DNA from 3 places in the Castellaniella sp. genome. Region 2 is predicted to be linked to each of the others. Evidence: predicted binding sites of a transcription regulator. Region 2 holds the regulator's gene; each other region holds the start of a gene.
The links. The regulator NrdR, encoded in region 2, represses ribonucleotide reductase genes. The targets are predictions, from matches to a motif close to CACNANATNTNGTG.
Positions count from the first base shown of each region.

Region 1: VDP81_RS13200 (ribonucleoside-diphosphate reductase subunit alpha) is a predicted target of NrdR. The motif match lies at 1,733-1,746, and genes of this name have one in related genera.
Region 3: VDP81_RS02390 (ribonucleoside triphosphate reductase) is a predicted target of NrdR. The motif match lies at 1,747-1,760, and genes of this name have one in related genera.

Region 1 is NZ_JAUCCU010000002.1:345,374-349,536, forward strand. Features, by position in the region: gene VDP81_RS13195 (EAL domain-containing protein) at 1-1,644, shown strand, start outside; gene VDP81_RS13200 (ribonucleoside-diphosphate reductase subunit alpha) at 1,850-4,163, shown strand, end outside.
Region 2 is NZ_JAUCCU010000001.1:1,382,345-1,386,507, forward strand. Features, by position in the region: tRNA gene VDP81_RS06645 (tRNA-Ser) at 149-239, opposite strand; gene VDP81_RS06650 (riboflavin synthase) at 289-924, opposite strand; gene ribD (bifunctional diaminohydroxyphosphoribosylaminopyrimidine deaminase/5-amino-6-(5-phosphoribosylamino)uracil reductase RibD) at 957-2,117, opposite strand; gene nrdR (transcriptional regulator NrdR) at 2,101-2,568, opposite strand; gene glyA (serine hydroxymethyltransferase) at 2,602-3,846, opposite strand; gene VDP81_RS06670 (YbhB/YbcL family Raf kinase inhibitor-like protein) at 4,010-4,163, opposite strand, start outside.
Region 3 is NZ_JAUCCU010000001.1:487,085-491,247, reverse strand. Features, by position in the region: gene VDP81_RS02390 (ribonucleoside triphosphate reductase) at 1-1,708, opposite strand, end outside; gene VDP81_RS02385 (DUF2249 domain-containing protein) at 1,892-2,131, opposite strand; gene VDP81_RS02380 (oxidoreductase-like domain-containing protein) at 2,236-2,433, opposite strand; gene VDP81_RS02375 (class II glutamine amidotransferase) at 2,517-3,347, opposite strand; gene VDP81_RS02370 (cytochrome P450) at 3,512-4,163, opposite strand, start outside.

The DNA of each region.
Region 1 (4,163 bases), on a different contig from region 2:
GCCCAACAGCAGATTGTGTTTCGCAACCAGCAATTCCTGCAGATTTGCGGTTATGACATCCAGGACATGCCGGATGTCCGGGCCTGGTGGATGCTGACCATCCCCGATTCCCATGACCGGCGCGAAATCCGCCGATCCTGGGAACGCCAGTGGCGCCCGGATGCCAAGGTCGGCGAAACGCGCGCGCATCTGGAAACCTTGATTCTGTGCAAGGATGCCACGGTCCGTTTGGTTGAACTGTCCGGCTTGAAATTCGGCGCTGATTATCTGATGACCATCGTGGATCTCAGCGCCCGCAAGGCCGCCGAGGAAGAAATCCACTACCTGGCCTATAACGATGCCCTGACTGACCTGCCCAATCGCCGCCTCCTGGTGGATCGCCTGGAACAGGCGCTGGCCCTCAGCAGCGGCCATCGGCAGTACGGGGCTTTGCTGATGCTGGATCTGGATCACTTCAAGACACTCAACGAGACCCGCGGCCATGAGGCGGGGGACGAGCTGCTGCGCCAGGTAGCGTATCGCCTGCGCACGGGCTTGGCCCAGGCCCATACCATCGCCCGCCACGGAGACGATGAATTCGTGATCGTGTTGACCGACCTTGCCGAGCAGATCGAGGATGCCGCCCGAGAGGTGGAATCCATCGGCCAGCAGATACTCAATCTCCTGCGCACGCCCTATCAACTGCAAAATACCTACTATCATTCCAGCGTCAGTGTGGGGGCCTGCCTGTTTCGCGGGCGTGGCGAGAAGGTCGATGAACTGCTGCGGCGCGCCGACTTGGCCATGTATCAGGCCAAATCCGCCGGGCGCAATACCTTGCGTTTCTATGATCCTCGCATGCAGGATGTGGTGCATGGGCGGGCTGCCCTGGAAGCGGATATCCGGGTGGGGCTAGAGCAAAACCAGTTCGAGCTTTTCTACCAGGCGCAGGTGGGTCCACAAGGAATTATTGGCTGTGAGGCGTTGCTGCGTTGGCAGCATCCGCGCGATGGCTATGTGCCGCCCGCTTCGTTCATTCCTTTGGCCGAGGAAAGCGGCCTGATCCTGCCTTTGGGCGACTGGGTCTTGCGCACGGCCTGCCAGCAGCTGGCAAAATGGGCTGAAGATCCGGCCATGGTCGGTTTGCGCGTGGCCGTCAATGTCAGTCCGCGTCAATTCCGTCAGGCTGATTTTGTCGATCAGGTGCTGGCTGCACTGGCCGGCACCGGGGCTGATGCCCATCTGCTGGAGCTTGAACTCACCGAGGGCCTGTTGCTGCAGAACCTAGAGGACACGGTCCAGAAAATGGAGCGCTTGAAGCGCTATGGCCTGAGCTTTGCCCTGGATGATTTCGGCACGGGTTATTCATCGCTGGCTTATCTTAAGCGACTGCCGCTGGACCAGATCAAGATCGACCAGAGCTTTGTGCGCGATGTGTTGACCGATCCCAACGATGCCACGATTGCACGCACCATTGTGGCCCTGGGCATCAGCCTGGGCTTGCGAGTCATCGCCGAAGGCGTGGAGACCGCCGAGCAGCGTGATTTTCTGCAGCGTCATCATTGCCATACCTGGCAGGGATACCTGTTCAGCCGCCCGATTCCGCTGGCCGATTTCGAGGCGCTGGTGCGTATGGATCGGCAGACCAGGATGCCGCTGATTTAACAAACCGTTTCAACTCCGGGAGGCCGCGCCATTGTTGGTTTGCGCGCTGCCCAGCGGTCTGGCGGGCAGGTTTTGGTCATTTTTCGACCACTACATGTAGTGTGTTTGTTGTAGCATATGCACAATATTTGGTGTGAATTGCCAGCACAACAGAATGCTGACCGCAGCACATCATCACCCACTCCCACCCAAAGAAGATACTGCCATGATCAAGACCGTCGTCAAACGTGATGGACGCAAAGAACCTTTTATTCCGTCCAAGCTCAATGGCTGGGGTGAATGGGGTGCCACCACATTGGGCGATCGCGTGGATTGGCCGTCCGTGGTGCTGGAGACCGTCACCAATATGCCCGAGGAGTGCTCCTCGGAATTCCTGCAGATACAGTTGATCCGACACTGCCTGGATGCCGATACCTGGTCGTATAACCGCATGGCCGGGCGCTTGTATGCCGCCTTGGCCCAAAAAGAACTGAAAGACGTCTGCGGCGGGGCTTTTCCCTCGGTGTTGACCTTGCATCGCCTGCTCGAACAACTAGGCTACATGGAGCGCCTGGATTATTCTGAAGAAGAATACTTTCAGGTCGAGGGCATGATCGATCACACGCGTGATTTCGAATATGCTCACTATCAGATTCATACACACCGGTCCAAATACGCCATCTCCGACCGCGTCAAGGGCATACACTACGAGACCCCGCAGTTCGTCTACATGCGCATGGCCATGGCGTTGGCGGTGGACCAGCCGCGCCAGCGCCGCATGAACGACGTGGCGAAATTCTACGAACACCTGTCTAAAAACCGCATCAACGCCCCCACGCCCAACCACATCAATCTGGGTACTCCTTTGCGTGGCTATGCCAGTTGCTGCCTGTATGCCTCGGGCGATTCAGCGCGATCCATCGCGGTGGGCAACCATATTGCCAATACCATGACCTACATGAGCGCCGGCATCGGGTCCTACCTGCAGACGCGCTCGGTCAATGATCCCGTGCGCGGCGGCGTGATTCGTCACCAGGGGAAGCTGCCCTATCTGCGCGCGGTCGTGGCTGAAATCAAGGCCAATCTGCAAAATGGCCGTGGCGGTGCCTGCACCAGCTATTTTTCCATCTTCGACCCCGAGGTCGATGTGCTGCTGCGCCTGAAAAACCCCATGTCCACCGAGGACCGCAAGATCCGCGGTATGGATTATTCCTGGGGCGGCAATCGTTTTTTTGCCCGCAAGGTCGCCCGCAACGAAAACATCTTTCTGTTTAACTGCTATACCGCGCCAGATCTCTACGATGCCCTGTACAGCAGCGACGAGGCCCGCTTCGAGCAGCTCTATGCCAAATACGAAGCCGATCCCAGCTTCAAGAAACAGACCGTCAATGCCCGCGAACTGCTGATCACCGCCATTAACGAGTGGAACGAAACGGGCCGCGTCTACGAGCACAACATCTACGAGATGAATCGTCATACGCCCTTCAAGGGCACGATTTACAGCTCTAACCTATGCTCCGAGATCGCCTTGCCCACGGAGCCCTACAACCACATCACCGAGCTTTACCAGACGACGGACATCAGTCTGGTGGAATTCGAGGATGCCGATGGACGCCTGCATACCCTGCAGCCGGGTACCGGGATGGTGGACACGACCCGTGGTCAGATCTATCAGGAAGACCTGGCCGCCGGCGACACCTTGGCCGATGGCCGCCAGGTGGCGCGCATCGTGCGCTATTCCTCGCCCGAGGTCGCTACGTGCAATCTGGCCGGCATTGTGGTGTCCAACATCGAGTCCGATGCCCAATACCAAGAGGTCGCCTACTACGCCTTGCTGATGATCGACAAATGCATTCACCTGGCTGACTATGAACTGCCACACGTCGGGGTCACCTCCAAGGCCCGGCTGAACGCAGGGGTGGGGATGCTGGGTCTGGCCCATTTGATGGCGCGTAGCCATAAGCGCTACACCGAAACCGAAGGCAAGCAATTCGTGCATTGGGTGGCCGAACGCCATTATTACCATCTGGTGCAGGCCAGCCTCCAACTGGGCCGTGAACTAGGTAACGCCCCGTGGATGCACAAGACCCGCTGGCCTCAGGGCTGGTTGCCGATCGACACCTACAACCCCAACATAGACAAGGTCGCTGATTTTAAAAACCAGTACGACTGGGAATCCCTGCGCGCCGAGATCGTTGCCAATGGTGGTATCCGCAATTCAGTGGTGGCTGCCCACATGCCGACCGAGACCTCGGCGAATTCATCGGGCACCACCAATGGCGTCTATCCGATTCGCGAACTCACCATGATCAAGACCGATAATCAGCGGGTCAATTACTGGGCCGCTCCCGAAGGCGATGAACTCGGTGCCTGGTATGAATCCGCCTGGGAAGTCCCGGCCCAGGACATGACTGACATCTATGCCATTATTCAAAAATGGACCGATCAGGGGATCTCGGCAGACTTCTACCGCAAGGTCATCGGCGACGCCAGCATCGAGTCCACCGAGATGATCCAAAACTACCTGTACCGGGTAAAAA
Region 2 (4,163 bases):
TCTCTGCAAGATGCTTTCATTTAACTACGTATCACCCTACTTAGGGCAGCACCTCCCGTTTATGGGGTAGCGCCTAGAGCCCGGAACAAGAAAATGGGGTCAGACACCATTATTTTTTAATAATGGTGTCTGACCCCATTTCGGATCCTGGCGGACAGAGGGGGATTCGAACCCCCGATACGCTATTCACGTATACACGCTTTCCAGGCGTGCGCCTTCAACCGCTCGGCCACCTGTCCTGCATGTCTGGTAAAACCAAACAAACGAAGTCCGTAATTCTAGCACGATTTAGATGGCAGGCATGATGACGGAGCCCATGCTGCCGACCATGCGTTCGACGTAGCGGGCAATCAGGTCGATTTCCAGGTTGACGTTGGTGCCGACCTGAAGATTGCGCAGGGTAGTGACCTGGATGGTGTGGGGGATCAGGTTGATGGAAATTTCGGTGCCTTCCTCCTGATCATCGACGCGGTTGATCGTGAGGCTGACGCCGTTGATGGTGACTGAGCCTTTGTAAGCCATGTATTTGGACAGGTGGGCGGGCACGATAATACGCAGTTCGGTGGACTCGCCGACCGCGTCAAAGCAGGTGACCTGGCCGATACCGTCGACGTGGCCGGAGACCAGGTGGCCGTCCAGGCTGTCGCCCACGCACAGGGCGTGTTCGAGATTGACCTCGCCAGGTGCTTCCAGGCCGCAGGTACGCACCAGGCTTTCGCGCGAGACATCGACTTCGAATTGTTCATCGTGCAGGGCAACGACGGTCATGCAGGCACCCTGAATGGCGATGGAGTCGCCCAGACGGCTGGAAGTCAGCGGCAAGCCGCCGGCATCGATCATCAGACGCACGCCGGATTCGGCCTGGTCGCCCAGCGGGCTCACCTGGGTAATGCGGCCTACCGCCGCGACGATTCCTGTAAACATGATCATGTCATCCTTTTTGAGAATGGGTGGTTTTACGCACTGCTGGGCAGGCCACAAGCGGTACTCAGGGCCTGCCAGCGGGCAGTGTCACGCAGATGCAGGCGCAGGTCGGGACCAATGGGCCGGGCGTCCAGAAACTGGTATCGAGGGGCCTGGGCCAAGGTCTGCAATGCGCTGGGCAATGCGGCCAGACCCTGGCCGTCGCCCAGAATGCAGGGGGCCACATAGACCAGCCATTCATCGATATGGCCTCCGGCCACCAAAGCACCCTGCAGGCGGGCACCGGCCTCGACGTGTACCTCGTTGATGTCGTGCTGGCCCAGCCACTGCATCAGGGCATCCAGATCTAGTGCCCCGCTGACAGACGGAGGCAGGATGATAACGCGGACATTGCGTCCGGCCAAACGGGCGGCCTTGGCGCCATCAGGGCGTGAGGTGAAAATCCAGACGGGGTTGCCGTTGAAGATCCGCGCCTGTTCGGAAATAATGAATTGGCTATCCAGCACCGCGCGGATGGGCTGGCGCGAGGTGGGTACGGCGCGCACATCCATTTGGGGGTTGTCGGCCAGGATAGTGCCGATCCCGGTCAGCACCAGGCAGGCGCGGGCACGCCAGTGGTGGCCATCGGCGCGGGCATGGTCGCCGGTAATCCATTGGGACTGGCCGTCCGGCAGAGCAGTGTGGCCATCCAGGGACATGGCGGATTTCAGCCACAACCAGGGGGTACCGCGCGTCATGCGGGCGCAGAACCCAGGGTTCTGCAGCAAAGCGTCCTGAGCCATCAGGCCTGCATCGACCTGGATGCCAGCCTGGCGCAGGCAGGCAATGCCGCGGCCGGCCACCAGGGGATTGGGGTCCTGCAAAGCCACGACGACGCGATGAATGCCTGCGTCGATCAGGGCCTGGGCGCAAGGCGGGGTGCGGCCCTGATGGCTGCAGGGTTCCAGGGTGACATAGGCGGTGGCGCCAGCGATGTCTATGCCCTGCTGGGCCGCCTGCCACAGGGCCTCGGCTTCGGCGTGACGTTCGCCGACCCGCTGTGTGTGGCCTTCGGCCAGCCAGCGGCCATCCCGCACCAGCACGCAACCCACGCGGGGGTTGGGGCTGCTGAGAAACAGGGATTTTTCAGCCACAGCCAGTGCCCGGCGCATCCAGCGGTGGTCTTCGGTGGAGAAATCAGGGGGTATGATCATCCGGGGAGCGAAACTCATCAATGGTGTGGGCGAATTCGCGGATGTCTTCGAAGCTGCGATAGACCGATGCGAAACGGACATAGGCGACCTGGTCGAGCTGGCGCAATTCGGCCATGACGAGCTCGCCGACCTGATCGGAGGTGATTTCGCGTTTGCCGCTGGTCAGGAGTTTTTCCTGGATGCGGACCACGGCGGCGTCCAGCGCGGGAGCGCTGACGCTGCGTTTGCGCAAGGCCAGCGCCATGCTGGCGCGCAATTTTGCGGGATTGAAGTCCACCCGCGAACCATTGCGCTTGACCACGGCAGGCATCATCAGATCGACGCGTTCGTAGGTGGTAAAGCGCCGGTCGCAGGCCGTGCAGCGCCGCCGACGGCGGATGGTATCGCCTTCTTCGGAAACCCGGGAGTCAACCACCTGGGTGTCGGGACAACTGCAAAATGGACACTTCATCTGTGTACCGGGCGCCCGCAGGCGCCCGTCCTGTTAGCGGTAGACCGGCAGACTGGCTGTCAGCTGGTTGACACGCTCGCGCACACGGGCAATGTTGGCCTCGTCGTTGGGGTTATCCAACACGTCGGCGATCAGGTTGCCGGTGAGCTCGGTCTCGGATTCCTTGAAGCCGCGGGTCGTCATGGCGGGGGTGCCCAGACGGATACCGCTGGTGACAAAGGGCTTTTCAGGATCGTTGGGAATGGCGTTTTTATTGACCGTGATGTGGGCCTGGCCCAGCACGGCTTCGGCGACCTTGCCGGTGATGCCCTTGGCACGTAGATCGACCAGCATCAGGTGGCTTTCGGTGCGCCCGGAGACAATGCGCAAACCGCGCTTGACCAGGGTTTCGGCCAGCACGCGGGCATTGGCGGCGACCTGGGCGGCGTAGGCTTTGAACTCGGGCTGCAAGGCCTCGCCGAAGGCAACTGCCTTGGCGGCGATGACGTGCATCAGGGGGCCGCCCTGAATCCCCGGGAAGATGGCCGAATTGATGATTTTCTCGTATTCGGATTTCATCATGATGACGCCACCGCGCGGACCACGCAGGGATTTATGGGTGGTGGTGGTGACGAAATCGGCGTGCGGCACGGGATTGGGATAAATGCCCCCGGCCACCAGCCCGGCATAGTGGGCGATATCGACCATGAACAGGGCACCGTTGTCGTGCGCGATGCGGGCCATGCGTTCGAAGTCGATGTGCAGGGAATAGGCCGAGGCGCCGCCGACGAGGAGCTTGGGCTTGATGGTGCGCGCCAGTTCTTCGAGCTTGTCGTAGTCCAGGACTTCGTTGGCATCCAGGCCGTAGGAATGAAATTCGTAGAGCTTGCCTGAAGCGTTGACCGGCGAACCGTGTGTCAGGTGACCGCCTTCGGCGAGGCTCATGCCCAGGACCTTGTCGCCGGGCTTCAACACGGCCATGTAGACGCCCTGGTTGGCCTGCGAGCCGGAGTTGGGCTGGACGTTGGCCGATTCGGCACCGAAGATTTCCTTGACCCGGTCGATCGCCAACTGTTCGACGATATCGACGTATTCGCAACCACCGTAATAGCGCTTGCCCGGATAGCCTTCGGCGTACTTGTTGGTGAGCTGCGAGCCTTGGGCCTGCATCACCGCCGGGCTGGTGTAGTTTTCCGATGCGATGAGCTCGATGTGTTGCTCTTGGCGGATGTTTTCTTGTTGGATGGCTGCCCAGATTGCGGGATCAGCCTGATCAAGGGTACGGGAGCGGTCAAACATGAGGGTTCCTGGAAAGGAGGGAAGAAAAGGGATGCGCGTACGCTGCGCGGCAAATCCGATCATTCTAGCGCGAACGACTAGCGGCGGACACTGTGCGCCTTTTAGCATGGTCCACCTGAAAAGGCAGCCAGCCCAGGCGCGTGGCAGATAGAGCAGCAGCGGGCTACAGGGCGTGCAGGCGCGGATTGAGCGTGTAGGTGCCGGTAATGCTGGCGCTGGCCAGCGTATGGCCCTGCAAAGCGGCTAGCGCCTGGGCGCCGGTAAATCGGCCATCCAGGGGAAATTCGGCAATATCCAGGGCATACACCGTGAAAATA
Region 3 (4,163 bases), 900 kb from region 2:
AATCATGCCGTCCCGGCAAATAACCATGTTTTGGGCAAATGGAAAAGGTGGGCGTGATCGTGATGTAGGGCAGTGAAAATCGGCTCAGGGTGCGGCGCACCAGGGTGCGGCAGGCCTCGGCGGAAGACAGAGGCTCAGTCATGTACAGATGGAGCACGGTGCCCCCGGTGTATTTGCGCTGCAGCTCGTCCTGGCGTTCCAGGGCCTCAAAGGGATCGTCGGTAAAGCCCACCGGTAATTGGGACGAATTGGTGTAGTACGGCATGTCCGCTGTCCCAGCTTGCAGAATATCGGGCCAGCGCATGCGGTCTTCCTTGGCGAAACGGTAGGTGGTGCCTTCGGCGGGGGTGGCCTCCAGGTTGTACATATGCCCGGTGGATTCCTGGAATTCCAGCATGCGGGTGCGGACATGGTCCAGCAGACGCACGGCGAAGTCATGGCCCCAGGCGCTGGTCAGATCATGCGCGTCTGCGGTGAAGTTGCGGATCATCTCGTTGATGCCGTTTACCCCGAGTGTGGAAAAATGGTTGCGCAGGGTGCCCAGATAGCGCCGGGTATAGGGGAATAAGCCCTGATCCATGTGCTGCTGGATGACGCGGCGCTTGATTTCCAGGCTGTCGCGACCCAGCTCCAGCAGAGTGTCCAGGCGGGCCAGCAGGGCAGCTTCATCGCCCCGGTGCAGGTATCCCAGCCGGGCGCAATTGATGGTGACCACGCCCAGCGAGCCGGTTTGTTCAGCAGAACCAAACAGGCCGTTGCCGCGTTTCATCAGCTCGCGCAGATCCAGTTGCAGGCGGCAGCACATGGATCGGATCATGTTCGGCTTCAGTTCCGAATTGATGAAATTCTGGAAGTAGGGCAAGCCGTATTTGGCGGTCATCTCGAACAGACGCTGGGCGTTGGGGCTGTCCCAGTCGAAGTCCGGCGTGATGTTGTAGGTGGGGATGGGGAAGGTAAAGGCGCGGCCACGGGCGTCGCCCGCCATCATGACCTCGATGTAGGCCTGGTTGATCAGGTCCATCTCGGCCTGCAGTTCGCCGTAGGTGAACGCGACTTCCTGACCGGCGATCACCGGAACCTGATCGCGCAAGTCTTCGGGGCAGACCCAGTCGAAGGTCAGGTTGGTGAATGGGGTCTGTGTGCCCCAGCGCGAAGGCACGTTCAAGTTGAAGATCAGTTCCTGCATGCATTGGCGCACGGCGGCGTAGTCCATGCCGTCCTGGCGGATAAAAGGCGCCATATAGGTGTCAAAGGAGCTGAAGGCCTGGGCGCCGGCCCATTCGTTTTGCAGGGTGCCCAGAAAGTTGACGATCTGGCCGACTGCGCTGGACATATGCCGTGGCGGGGCGGATTCGACCTTGCCGGGCACGCCGTTCAGGCCTTCGGTCAACAGGGTACGCAGCGACCAGCCCGCGCAATAGCCGGACAGCATATCCAGGTCGTGGATGTGCAGGTCCCCCTGGCGGTGCGCCTGGCCGATGATTTCCGGGTAGACATGGCTGAGCCAATAATTGGCAATCATCTTGCCTGAGGTGTTCAGGATCAGGCCACCCAGCGAGTAGCCTTGATTGGCATTGGCATTGACGCGCCAGTCTTGTTGCTGCAGGTATTCGTCGATGGATCGGATGACGTCGATCTGCGGAATTGGGCGGTTGTCGAAGGCAGTATCGACGTTTTTGGCAGTCCGGGTGGGCGCTGGGGTATCCATGGTTTGTTCCTATATATTGTGCTTTGTTGGATAGTAAACACTATATATAGTGGTATCAAGCGATTTGGTGGATTTGTTCGATAGGCTTGATCCGGATTAATTCCAGTGTGGCGGGGATAAAAAAAACCGCCAGAAAATATCGGCGGTGTTTGTCAGGCCGAAGGCCTGGGGGGCTGATCGTGCTTACGGCACGATATGGAAATCAATGACGATTTCGCCTGGGTTGCGGGCCAGGTATTCAAACTGGATGTTTTCGCCAAAGTGGTTTTTCAGTTGCTGCAGCAGGGGCAGGGGGTCGTGGTCGTTGCAAAAACGCATGGTTTCGCCAGGCTGCAAGGCCGACAGAGCACCAAAGATCGCGGCATGGCGAAAGCGTTTGGCAATGCCCCGGGCGTCCAGGGGATAGGTGTTTTCGGCAAACATGGGGATAGCGTCAGAGGCCACGGTGCGTTATTCCTGAAAAATGAATTGGAGATTCTGATTATAGGAACGCAGGGGGCTGGTCTGGGGGGGTAGCCCTATGCCGATCAAGGGATAGGCGTGGCGCCGGACTGGTCGGGGTGGCGTTGTTCCCAGTCTTTAATGGCTTGTTGCCAGGCGCGCTTTTCGTCAGCGTAAGTGTCGTACACGCAGGGGGTGCAGCCGTTGCCGCAGCATTCGTTCAGGTCGGGCTCGATGGGCTCGATGGGGCGTGGGTCATCATTCAAGGCAGGTGTATTCGTCATCTTCTTCAGGGTGGGCCGGTTGCCGAAGGTCTGCCCGCTGCGCTGGCCCAGATGGCTTGGTCATGCGCACGCAGGCGCGATGTTCAGACGCAACTGAGGTTGGCCTGGTTGCTGCGCTGGATGGCTTCGGGGATATCGATGCGCACGCTGGATTGGACGCGGCCATCGATGAACATCATCAATTCGCCGGCGCGAAAGGGAATCCAGGTCTCGTTGTCGGTCAGGGGTTTGGTGGTGATGACCGATACGCAGTCGCCGTGTTTGGCGTAGTGGGCAAAATCCAGTGTGATGTCCGTGTCGACCAGATGGGCCACCTGGAAGGGCCAGGCGCGAGTGATATAGGACAGGCTGGTGGAGCAATGTGCCAGCATGCAGCGGCCATTGGCCAGCAGAAAATTAAAGACTCCATACTGGGTCAGTTCGGCGGTCATTTCGGCTACGGCGGAGAACAGCGCTTGGTCGTCTGGCTCGGTGCGGCCAAATCGATGGCGCAGGCCTTCCATCATGAAACAAAAGGCATGCTCGCTGTCGGTCTGTCCAATCGGCAAGAAATCGCCCTGCAGGGTTGGTTCAAAGGATTTCAGGTCGCCATTGTGGGCGAACAGCCAGTGCCGTCCCCAAAGCTCGCGCACAAAGGGATGACAGTTTTCCAGTTCCAGCGCGCCCTGGGTGGCTTTGCGGATATGGGCGATGACGTTGCGCGATTTGATTGGGTAGCGCTTGATCAGATCGGCCACGGGGGAATGGCAGCAAGGGGCATTATCCAGAAAGCAACGAGAACCGCGGTTTTCGTAGAAGGCGATCCCGAAGCCATCAGCGTGATGGTCGGTGTCTCCCCCGCGGGCGGCAAAGCCCGTAAAAGAAAACGTGATATCGGTCGGCGTGGCGCAATTCATGCCCAGTAGCTGACACATGGCAGACCCCAGGAAAATGACCCCGGAATCCAATGCCGGGATAGTTCAGGCTTGAATTGTAACCCCGTGCCGCCGAGGTCGCAGGAATAAGCGCATAACAGACAGCCATGAACAACTGGCTTGTCATCGGCAAGCCACACTTTTTGCAGTTGTATCCGTATCGCCTATTGCCGCAGCATCAGGATTGCCTGGCGGTAGCCGCTGGCGGGATAGATGGCGGGGATGGGGGGGTGTTCGTCGCTGGGTTGCAGGGCCTGGGTGCCGGCCAGCAATGCCTGGATCATGGCCTCGATTTCCAGACGGGCCAGGGGGGCGCCAGGACAGGCATGAATACCCACGCCGTACAACAGATTCAGCTTGGGATCGCGGTCCAGACGGAATTCGTCCGGGTCGCCAAACACGGCTTCGTCGCGATTGGCCGAGGCCCAGATCAGGGTCAGGCGCTCGCCGGGCTGGATCTGGGTGCTGCCCACCCGCACCGGACAGGTGGGGGTGCGGCGGTTGGCGATCAGGGGGGCGTGCATACGCAGGATTTCATCATTGGCCGCCCCGACCAGTTCGGGCTGGTGTCGCAATTGGTCTTGCAGCTTGGGGTGGATAGCCAGGTAATGGGCAATGATGCCGATGCTGGAGGCCATGGTGCCGAGCTCGCCCACGGTCCAGTTGCGCAGGATGCTGACGATTTCGTCTTCGGTCAGCGGGTGGCCGTTGACGGTATCGCGCATCAGGCTGGTGGTGATGTCGTCCGGGGCCTGGTCGCCTGCCAGGCGGCGGGTCTTCAAGAGGTCGCGGATGGTTTGGTCGAATTCAGTGGCT